2 regions of the Paenibacillus sp. BAC0078 genome follow, and region 2 is predicted to be linked to the other one. Evidence: a T-box and tRNA genes for the amino acid it is inferred to sense, from the RefSeq annotation. Region 2 holds a T-box; the other holds one or more tRNA genes.
The links. A T-box is a leader RNA that pairs with one kind of tRNA and senses whether it is charged. The one in region 2 lies ahead of lysS (lysine--tRNA ligase), so its partner is inferred to be a tRNA-Lys.
Positions count from the first base shown of each region.

Region 1: it encodes a tRNA-Lys, which carries the amino acid that the T-box ahead of lysS (lysine--tRNA ligase) is inferred to sense. The anticodon was not compared.

Region 1 covers NZ_JBTLRW010000023.1:74,793-80,301, forward strand. The annotation lists gene katA (catalase KatA) at 1-375, shown strand, start outside; gene ACX1DY_RS27560 (WCX domain-containing protein) at 438-596, opposite strand; gene ACX1DY_RS27565 (formate/nitrite transporter family protein) at 800-1,585, opposite strand; gene ACX1DY_RS27570 (alpha/beta hydrolase family protein) at 1,598-2,800, opposite strand; gene ACX1DY_RS27575 (TetR/AcrR family transcriptional regulator) at 2,879-3,523, opposite strand; tRNA gene ACX1DY_RS27580 (tRNA-Gly) at 3,810-3,880, opposite strand; tRNA gene ACX1DY_RS27585 (tRNA-Pro) at 3,893-3,966, opposite strand; tRNA gene ACX1DY_RS27590 (tRNA-Arg) at 4,116-4,192, opposite strand; tRNA gene ACX1DY_RS27595 (tRNA-Gly) at 4,203-4,277, opposite strand; tRNA gene ACX1DY_RS27600 (tRNA-Leu) at 4,285-4,368, opposite strand; tRNA gene ACX1DY_RS27605 (tRNA-Lys) at 4,385-4,460, opposite strand; tRNA gene ACX1DY_RS27610 (tRNA-Gln) at 4,530-4,604, opposite strand; tRNA gene ACX1DY_RS27615 (tRNA-Asp) at 4,632-4,709, opposite strand; tRNA gene ACX1DY_RS27620 (tRNA-Met) at 4,718-4,791, opposite strand; tRNA gene ACX1DY_RS27625 (tRNA-Val) at 4,826-4,901, opposite strand; tRNA gene ACX1DY_RS27630 (tRNA-Glu) at 5,017-5,091, opposite strand; tRNA gene ACX1DY_RS27635 (tRNA-Ser) at 5,130-5,219, opposite strand; tRNA gene ACX1DY_RS27640 (tRNA-Asn) at 5,223-5,298, opposite strand; tRNA gene ACX1DY_RS27645 (tRNA-Ile) at 5,302-5,378, opposite strand; rRNA gene rrf (5S ribosomal RNA) at 5,443-5,509, opposite strand, start outside.
Region 2 covers NZ_JBTLRW010000008.1:211,425-216,933, forward strand. The annotation lists gene ACX1DY_RS16990 (5-methyltetrahydropteroyltriglutamate--homocysteine S-methyltransferase) at 1-675, shown strand, start outside; gene ACX1DY_RS16995 (hypothetical protein) at 787-1,239, shown strand; gene ACX1DY_RS17000 (phosphotransferase family protein) at 1,409-2,404, opposite strand; T-box leader at 2,507-2,771, shown strand; gene lysS (lysine--tRNA ligase) at 2,835-4,391, shown strand; gene ACX1DY_RS17010 (YebC/PmpR family DNA-binding transcriptional regulator) at 4,482-5,198, shown strand; gene ACX1DY_RS17015 (hypothetical protein) at 5,433-5,509, shown strand, end outside.

The DNA of each region.
Region 1 (5,509 bases), on a different contig from region 2:
GAGGTTAACAACAATCAGCGCGACGGCGCTATGCATCCTGGAGCCAACGGCGGCGGTTCAGTCTATTACGAGCCGAACAGCTTCGGCGGAGCGACGGAGTCTCCAGCGCACAAGCCGGCAGCTTTTGAAGTGACCGGACAGGCAGACAGTGTGGCTTACGATCACAACGATCATTACACTCAGCCTGGTGATCTGTACCGACTGCTAAGCGAAGAGGAGCGGGCCCGTCTCGTCCGCAATATCGTAGGTGCTATGACTCCAGTGGATAAAGATGAGATCAAACTCCGCCAAATCGGCCATTTCTACAAAGCCGACCCTGAATTCGGCCAGCGGATCGCTGACGGTCTGGGCCTGACTGTACCTCAATCAGAGTAATCCCGGTCCGTATCTGCACGAATAAGCCCCACCCATTAAGGGCGGGGCTTATTCGTGCAGCACTATTTATCCTTCCTCTGATAAATGCTCATCCACTGCTTCAGTTGCAGCTTCAGATCTATTCTGGCTGACGCCGGCTCCAGGATTTCTGCATGCGATCCATATTGCAGAATCCATTTCATGAATTCCTTCTCATTGTTGAGCGTGACTTCGAACAGCAGACTGCCCCGTGCACATCACACCGGAACGCCAAATCCTTGGCCGTAATTCCCGGAGTAGACTGGATTGCATTAATAATCTTAAAGATTCTAATTACCTTGTCAGTCATTGTGTAAGCCCCTTAACTTTCAGTTATTTATACCGTTGTACCCGCTACTATCATCATATCAGTTCCTTTCGAAGCGCACCAAGAAACACAAGCGTACTAGACCATCATTTCCGACTTTCTCCCTTTGCTGACAAACCAGTATGGCAAAGCCAGAAAAATGGAACCGCCGATGATATTTCCAAAAGTAACCCATGCAAGGTTGTGGACAGCGCCGGTTATTGTAAGTGACTCTGCGTGTGGTAGCATGAGCGATATGGCGAATATCCCCATGTTGGCAATCGAGTGCTCAAAGCCCGGAGTGGCAAAGGCAAACACACACCAAAACAGCATGAACAGCTTAGCCATCTCTTCTTTCATCTTATAGCAGAGCCAGATGGCCAGACATACTACAAAATTACATAACACCGCCCGTAAAAACAATTCACCTGCCGGGATTGTCAGCTTGCTTTCCGCGACTTTTTCAATATAATGGTCTGCGAGACCCATCGGGGCCCTGCTTCTCACATATATAAATGCCAATACTATGGAACCGGTCAGGTTGCCGAGGTAAGAAGCCAGCAGCAATTGCACTGCTTTCTTCAGGTCTATGGTTTTCTCCAGAAGGCCGACAGAAAGAACAAAACAATTTCCGGTAAAAAGCTCTCCACCTGCGAAGTAAAGTAGACCGAGGGCGATTGGGAAGGTAAGCCCGACTGCGATCTTTCCATATAATTTCCCGTCCACATTAATGATTCCTGCAGTTGAGAAAGCAAGCGCGATTCCAATGATTATAAAGAAGCCCGACATGACCGCCAGCAAAAAATATTTCACGATACTCTCATTCAGATAATCACTTTTTATTTTCGCGGAGAGTGCTACCCTGTTGATTTCTTCCTTGTACATAATTCACCTGTTTCAATAGTTGTCAAAAATTTCATCCATCCAGTCAAACATCACCTGATGGAACAGAGCGTGGTTTCCTTCCTGACAATGCTCCTCGGCACCTTCATCTTTGGTAAAGACACGGATGGTCATCGGTGATTTGATCTCATCAATCAATGCCGATAGCTGGTCCTCAGATACGAAATGGTCGGTCTCCCCCATTGTCAGCAGCACAGGGCATTTGATTTTCCCCGCAATTCCTTTCAAGGTCGCTTTCTTCATTTCCTCAAACAATTCGTAGCGGTGCTGTAAGCCAAACACCCACTTTCCGTTATTTAACATCCAGCGCAGATTGGAGTTGCCCTTTTCCGCCACAGCCAGCAGTTGTTCTCTCTGTTCCTCTGGTAACTGGAGTAATTGTTCCAACTGGGGATTTTGGTTCAAGGTAGAATCAAAGGTATCGTAGAAGACGTTAAAGGCGATGCAGGCTTTAATTCGGTCATCAAACGCTGCTGCCCTTGGTGCAAAATAGCCGCCTAAGCTCATCCCAAGCAGTGCAATTTTGTCCATACTAATTTCACTTCTTGTTTCCATATAATCAATAGCGGCACCTACCGGAACTTCAGCATCGTGGCGCATGTACAGGTTCTGTTTGCGCAGTGCTTCTCCCTGTCCCGGCATTTCAAACACCAGACAGTGGTATCCTCGCTTAATGGCCGGTGCTGCACCGCAGAAATACAGTTCCTGGAGCGTAGAATCATACCCCCCGATAAACAGAAGCGTTGGCCGGGCTGTCAAAGCATTTTTTCGATCTGCTGCCGCTCCGTAAAAATAGCCCTTCAAGTAAGTATCACCATAAGGGATCTTTACAATTTCATAGTGAGTATCCAAGAGATCCATCGCCTTTTCAAAGGTGTTCACGCTCTTGTCGAAATTCTCCATTCTTCTTGGATCTGTGCCATCCAGAAAGAATTCACCGGTTCTGTAGTAGTTGTGCGCACGAAGGTAGGCCTCTCTTGCACTTACTTTATGACGTTTGCTCAGGCATTCCTCTGCTGTGCTTTCGGTTCTGTCGGCCATTTGCTGCCATTCCAGGAACCAGCTTTCGAAATCACCCTCTGTAATTTTGGAGGCTGTTGCCAGGCACTCCCCAATCTCAGCACCTTGATAACCCGCGTATGTCGCTGCTCTTAACAATTCAAAAGAGAATGCCTGATCGTTAAAATAGAATTTCATGATGAATCGCTCCTTTACAATTTAATTTTCATTGATCATTCGATGAACTAAATAGGCTTAAAAAACTGGAAACAGTTTTTAAGCTAATTTCCAGGTCAACAATGTATAATCTACAATCTGTTCCAGATAGGTATCCCAGTCTACAGCATACAAATTATATTGTTCAAATAGTATATCCTGAACAAGATAAGAATAGATGGCGCTCCAGAACTGATTACCCATCATCCAAAAATCCATGGTGCGAATTTCGTTGCGATCGGCTCGCTGCTCTAGCATCTTCATCGTCTGACCGGTAAGAATCTTCATGTGTCTGCTGAAGCTTTCCATGTAAGTTTCGGGAAGAATATTCTTTTCCCTGAGCAGAATCATCAGAACATTCTTGTCCTTAGCGATATAAGTGAATAGAATTTTGCCAAGCGCAATGAGAATTTCCCGGATCGGTGCATTCTTGTCTAAAGCAGCAATGTCTTCTTCAATCTGCAGATACCGCTCTTCCAGAAACTCCTGCATAATCGTATCGAGTATCTGTTTCTTGCCATCCGGAAAATAATGATAAATCAGCCCGTCGGCCATCCCAATATGTTTGGTAATTCCACGGGTTGTGGTTGCATGGTAGCCATGCAAGGCAAATAACTCTTTGGCCGATTCCAGAAGCTGCCCCCGCCGTTCAATGGCTTGTAGATCACGGCTGGTCAGCTTGGAGGATACGTCTTCTTTTCCCATTCTTTTAGTTCACCGCCTGTTCAATGAAATTATAGTTCAATTCCGTCTTCAAAGCAATATTTTTTTCAAATCTGCCTTTCATGCAGCTTGACCCGCAGCTCTCCTACGGTAGGATACCCTAAAAGGACTTAAGGCAATCCTCTTTTTCGCATGACTGCTCACCGCCCTTCATCCAACCTTGCCTTGCTCTTTCCCTCGAATCCAGTCCTCTTACCCGTCAACAAAATACACTGTCAAGCGCACAAAAGAACCCTTGCGGCGCAAGGGTTCTTTAAGCTAAGACTTAAGCGGGTGATGGGAATCGAACCCACGCTATCAGCTTGGAAGGCTGAAGTTCTACCATTGAACTACACCCGCACAGGTGTAAAATCGGGATGACACGATTTGAACATGCGACCCCCTGGTCCCAAACCAGGTGCTCTACCAAGCTGAGCTACATCCCGTTATTTTAGATAGTATATAATGGCGCGCCCTGAGAGATACGGTCGCTAACGCGTCCGATTGCGGAGTAGTGCTATCGAAGCTTAAGCTCCAACGAACTCATTCGTTCGAATCTGTCTGCAGGTCACTTGGATCAATCAAGAAGTAATAATGGCGCGCCCTGAGAGATTCGAACTCCCGACCTTTTGATTCGTAGTCAAACGCTCTATCCAGCTGAGCTAAGGGCGCAAAATCTATATGGAGCGGACGACGGGAATCGAACCCGCGACCCTCGCCTTGGCAAGGCGATGCTCTACCGCTGAGCCACGTCCGCAAAAACATGGTGCGCGTGAAGGGACTTGAACCCCCACGTCGTGAAACGCCAGATCCTAAGTCTGGTGCGTCTGCCATTCCGCCACACGCGCACACTTCATAAGAAAATGGTGAGCCATGAAGGACTCGAACCTTCGACACCCTGATTAAAAGTCAGGTGCTCTACCAACTGAGCTAATGGCTCTCACATAAGGTCCCCTCCGAGTGTTCTCGGATTCACCTTCACAGCATAACTTCACAATATGGTGTGAAGTGGCTGGGGATATAGGATTTGAACCTATGCATGACGGAGTCAAAGTCCGTTGCCTTACCGCTTGGCTAATCCCCAATATTCTCATCCCTGAAGTAATACTGATGGCGGAACCGACGGGATTCGAACCCGCGATCTCCTGCGTGACAGGCAGGCATGTTAGGCCAACTACACCACGGTTCCAAGATATATTGCGGGGGCAGGATTTGAACCTGCGGCCTTCGGGTTATGAGCCCGACGAGCTACCGGGCTGCTCCACCCCGCGTCAGTAAAAAACGTATTCTTTTGAAAGGATACTATGGTGGAGGCTGAGGGGTTCGAACCCCCGACCCTCTGCTTGTAAGGCAGATGCTCTCCCAGCTGAGCTAAGCCTCCATAATATGACCCGTATGGGATACTCTCCACTCCGTTACGAGATTGCGAAGTAATCCTTACGAAGCCTATGCTTCAACGAACCAGTGGATTCTCATCCAAAATTCGAAGATGTAATTGGTGACCCGTATGGGATTCGAACCCATGTTACCTCCGTGAAAGGGAGGTGTCTTAACCCCTTGACCAACGGGCCTTGCTTATAGATTCTAAAAAGATTATTTCTCTGAAGAACGGAGAGAGAGGGATTCGAACCCTCGAGACGCTTGTGGCGCCTACACGATTTCCAATCGTGCTCCTTCGGCCAAACTCGGACACCTCTCCAAATGGCTCCCCGAACAGGACTCGAACCTGTGACAACTCGATTAACAGTCGAGTGCTCTACCAACTGAGCTATCAGGGAAAATGGTGGGCCTTAGTGGACTCGAACCACTGACCTCACCCTTATCAGAGGTGCGCTCTAACCAGCTGAGCTAAAGGCCCTTTCACACATGCCTATTCAACTAATAAGGGCAAAAAAAATACCACAGGGTGTGTGGATATTTCCGCTTGGCGGCGTCCTACTCTCCCAGGACCCTTCGGTCCAAGTACCATCGGCGCTGGAGGGCTTAACG
Region 2 (5,509 bases):
GCGTTGTTTCATTTTGTGCAGGATTTCAACGGAAATGAAATTTACCCGGATCGGGAGACTTTGTACCGCGATATTATAAGTGTCTACCAGACCGCTATTCAGGCGTTCTACGATGCAGGCTGCCGTTATCTCCAGCTCGATGATACAACCTGGGGAACTCTCTGCAGCGGCAGACACCGGGCGCATTTGCGCAGCCGGGGCATTGATCCTGATCAATTGGCCCAGGACTATGTGCGGCTCATCAACGAGAGCATTGCCGGACGGCCAGCGGATATGACCATCGCCCTGCATGTCTGCAGGGGCAATTTCCGGTCTACCTGGTTTGCCGCCGGGGGGTATGAGCCTGTAGCGGAAGTGCTGTTCGGCCATGCTGAAGTCGATGCTTTTTTTCTCGAATATGACAATGAACGTTCTGGAGACTTCGCTCCGCTGCGCTACATCCGGGACCAGCAGGTGGTGCTGGGGCTTGTGACCACGAAGCATGGCGGGCTGGAGAGCAAGGAGCAGATCATAACCCGGATCGAGGAAGCGGCCCAGTATGTGAATATTAACCAGCTATGCCTCAGTGCCCAGTGCGGCTTTGCCTCCACCGAGGAAGGCAATATTCTGACCGAGGAAGAGCAGTGGGACAAGCTGCGCCTGATTATTGAGACCGCAAACGAAGTCTGGATTTGAAAATCGGGCGAGGTATATGCATATATTGTCCAAACACAATATAAGTTCCCGAATATATTAAAGTACAACCCTTATGGAAGGGGACAACTACTTTAATAGGGAGTGAAGAAAATGACGATTCAATTTTTGGATTCTCGGACTTCAGAATTCAGCAATACCAACACGGGTGTAGGTGTACTTCCGGCTACACCTCTACTGCTCGGGGATATTGGTTTACAAGTCGCTGCTGTGATCGGAACTCCAAATGCTGCAGACGTTCGTATTGAATTGTGGGGAACTATTGGTGTTTCAGGGACTGCCGGGAACGAGGTTACAATTACCGTGGAAAGAGGCGGTACAGGAGTTAGTGGTTCAGGTGCTTTAATATATACTGCGACTGCAGATCTGCTTACAGGAAATAACCTGCTGTCCTTTCATGCTGCTGATTTTCATCCAACGGTACCTGTCTCCGGTCAACTTCGATATACTATGTATGCTGTTAATAGTACTGGCGATGGACCTGCTATCACCATTACTGGTCCTGTTGCTTTTAGCGGAGTTGCACAAGCTGGCGCGTTTGCTTAATCCTTCCTTGCTGCTATAGAATAACGAAATTTTCGCAGACAAGCTGCGCTTCATCAAGGAATTGCCGATAAAGTCTGGCAGTGGGCATAGAACAGTATAACGAAAAGATAAGAGCCAGTTCCCGGCAAGTCAGGAGCTGGCTCTTTTTTGAGGAGGGAATGGAAGTCTATCACCAGTTAAATTTGACCGTCTTCGCGATCAAGCTCTGAAGATCACGCAGCCGGTTAGGGGTATCTGCAGTAGAGTGACTGAGCATTTCGCAGAGGGCGGTAAGATCCTCAAGCTTCGAGTACAGCCTCCAGTTATACTCAAGAATGCCTCCATGTGCTACATAGGCTGAAATGAAATGCTGCTCAAACAGCGAGCCGTCTTCCTCATAACGGAGCACGTTCCCGATATCAATATACCGGCTACAGGAGAAGGCAAATTCCCAGTCGAGAACTGCTGACACTGCGCAGCTGCCCGCATTCTGCTCCATAAGTATATTTAGACCGTTGAAATCCGAATGTACGAGAACTGGTGAACTATTTCTCTTATAAAGTTCGTTACTGCATGACTGGCAGAAGCTCCACAGCTCTTGTGTCAGCTCATCGCCCAGCCATTTCGCGCCCTGATTGTGGAAGAGACTGTTGTCAATAATCGAAAGAAAAAGCTCTCCGCTCATTTTGAACGGTTGAATAATCTCCAGATCCTTGTCCAAGAAACCCGCTTCTGGAAACGTATAGTTATGTATTTGAGCCAAGACACTGCCAACAGATGTGGCGGCGGATTCGATCTCCTGAGCGGCTCCATTTTTTAACACATCCCGTAAATGAATTCCCGGTTTCCATTCCGTAACCGCCCAAGGCTGATTGAAGCTGCTGCAGCTAGTATTCAAATAAAGAAAATCGGCAACAGGGACAGTGTCCCGTATTCGCTCCGCAATGGCCAATTCTTTTTCAGCGATTCCTTCAGTATCACTATACAAACGAAGAACCAGGGGATCAGATTTTCCGTCCAGGTGAAGCTTATAATTCGAATTATGAAGCCCAACTCCAAGCCTTTCCGCGCCTATTACCCGTGTGCCTTGAAATGCAGATCTCACAATGTCGTTAATTTGTCTGAGGTCAAGTGATACTTGCTGCTCCGTGCGTTCCCAGCCTTCTTTCACATCAATCGCCTCCATAATTTATTAATCTTCCTATTATCGTAACATATAGCGGAGCAGCAGGCTGTGATTGACAGATGAAAAATCCCGGGTTATCATTACATACAATTACTTACAGCAATATTAGCGATGAAGAGAAGAGTAATTAGGCGGCATAGTTCACAGAGAGCTTCGGAAGTGGTGGAACGGAGCAGCGGTGTGCCTGACGAAAAAAGTCTCAGAGCTTCATACGGAATTGGGCGGTATGCCCAAGGATGCTATGACGGGATCTCCCGTTACAGAGATAGGGTATAAGCGTAATGGCCGTACCCGAAGAGGCGGATATGGCAACATGTTCGCGAACAGAGGTGGTACCACGGCGCTGTTTACAGCTCTCGTCCTCAAGATAACAATCTTGCGGATGAGGGCTTTTTTGTTTTTCCCAATACATGCCTGAGGTGATTATGAAATGCATTGGTCAGAGAAAATTGCAAGCCGGTTAATCGATAGTCACCCGGAGCAGACGACATTCGTGTGCGCATCGGGGATCAGTCCGTCGGGACACATTCATATCGGAAATTTCCGGGAGATTGTGACGACTTATTTTGTAAGCAAAGCGCTTGAAAAAGCGGGTAAAAAGGTGCGGTTTATTTTTTCGTGGGATGATTTTGACCGGTTTCGCAAGGTTCCGGTTCATGTAGACCCGAGCTTCGCGCAGTATATTGGCAAGCCTTACACGCAGGTTCCCTGTCCATATGGCTGCCACAGCTCCTATGCTGAGCATTTTGAACAGGAGTTCGAAACGGCGCTTTCGGCTTTTGGCATTCGGCCGGAATTCATTTATCAGAGCAGAGAGTATCAATCACGCCGGTATGTCCCCGGGATTCTTCATGCGCTGCGCGCTAGAGGTGAAATCTATGACATCCTCATGTCCTTCAAGACAAGTGAAGCCAGCGAAGCGGAGCGAGCCGCATTTTATCCGATAAGTGTGTATTGCCGGGAATGCGGCAAGGATTCAACAACAGTTCATTCTTTCGATGACAAGGAAGAGCTCTTGACCTATAGCTGCCAATGCGGCAATCACTGCACGCTGTCTGTCCGGGAAGCGGATAACATCAAGCTGCAATGGAAAATCGACTGGCCCATGCGCTGGAATGTGGAGCAAGTGCTATTCGAGCCTGGCGGACGCGACCATTCATCGGAAACAGGCAGCTACAATGTAGCTTCCGTTATCTCCGAGAAAATTTTTGGGAATCGTCCGCCCGCCTACGAGCCGTATGAATTTATCAGAATCAAAGGAAGCTTTGCCAAAATGTCCAGCTCATCCGGGAACAACTACACTCCAGATGATCTGCTGAACGTCTATGCTCCCGGGAATATTCTGTTTCTGTTCGCCAAATATCAGCCGAGTGCTGAGTTTCATATTGGGATGGATGAAGATGTGCTGCGCAACTATACGGAATATGAGCGGTATCGGAAGGCTTATTTCGCCCAGACGCTGACGGATGATATTCGCACGGCGGTCGAGCTGTCGCTGATTGATTCAGAGAATGTGAATACACCCGGATTCAGCCAGATTGCCGGTCTGCTCCCGCTTATCCGCTTCGATCATAAGCTGCTGTCTGAGATTGTAGCCCGGAATGGGGACGAGGTCGATGAGCGAGGGCTGCTGCAAATGGCAGAGCGGGCAGAATATTGGATCAAGCAATGGATGCCGCAAAAGCTGGTCACAGTAAATACTCATCGCGATACCGCCCTGTACGAAACTTTGAAGGCTCATGAACAGCAGTGGCTTGAAGCCTTTTGCCGGCTGTTAAGAACTGGGGGTATGGATGATGAGCGGCTGATGACAGAGATCTACGCCATTTGCCATGACGAAGATAAAAAAACGATGAAAAACAATCAAAAGCTTCTATTTACAATGATCTACAGGCTGGTGCTGAATCAGGAGACAGGTCCGCGAATTCCGGTGTTGATTCAAGCTGTAGGCATGGATAAATTGCTGGATTTGCTGGATTTTCTGTAGGCTCAGGACTGCCCTTTACGGGATATATCGAACAGAGGTATAATAAATAGGACTGTTTTTAATTAATGTTGGAAAGTGAGCGGGAACAATATGGGTCGTAAATGGAATAATATTAAGGAAAAGAAGGCATCCAAGGATGCCAATACAAATAAGGTCTATGCCAAATTTGGCGTAGAGATTTATGTAGCTGCGAAGAAGGGCGAACCTGATCCGGAATCGAACCGGGCACTGAAGGTCGTTCTGGAACGCGCCAAAACGTATAATGTGCCTAAGGCGATCATTGACCGGGCACTGGATAAAGCCAAAGGCAGCGGAGACGAGACTTATGTAGAGCTGCGTTATGAAGGGTTTGGTCCAAGCGGCTCGATGATTATCATTGATGCGCTGACTAACAACGTCAACCGTACAGCCCCTCTGGTGCGCTCCGCATTCAGCAAGAACGGCGGCAACATGGGTGTCAGCGGTTCAGTAACTTATATGTTCGAGCCAACGGCTGTTATCGGGGTGGAAGGTAAAACCGCCGACGAAGTCATGGAATTGCTGATTGAAGCGGACGTAGATGTGCGCGATGTGCTGGAAGAAGATGAAGCGGTTATCGTCTATGCCGAACCTGACCAGTTCCATACCGTACAGGAAGCCTTCCGTACTGCTGGAATTACAGAATTCACCGTAGCCGAGCTGACCATGCTTCCACAGAACTATGTATCCCTTCCTGAGGATGCCGAAGCCCAGTTCGAGAAGCTGATCGACGCTTTGGAGGAGCTGGACGACGTACAGCAGGTATACCACAACGTGGATTCGGAATAATAGAATCATCATTCACTGCAACCGGACAGGCAGATGCTTCATCTGCTTATCCGGTTTTTTCTTGAAATATAAGGATTTATATGTTTCACACTATAAATTATCCTTATATTTCTCGCTGAAACGGATACCGTCCTTATAAGGACGGCGTAGCCGTTTCCACTTGGAGTATAATCTTCCCCGCAAATTGCCACAATAAGCTGAAATGACCAGACCTATTAAGGAGGCAATGCAGCGATGGATCATACCAAGCCGGACAAGAATCTGATCAACACGGTCAAGGAGCTTGACCAAAACCCGGTAACCAGCCAGGA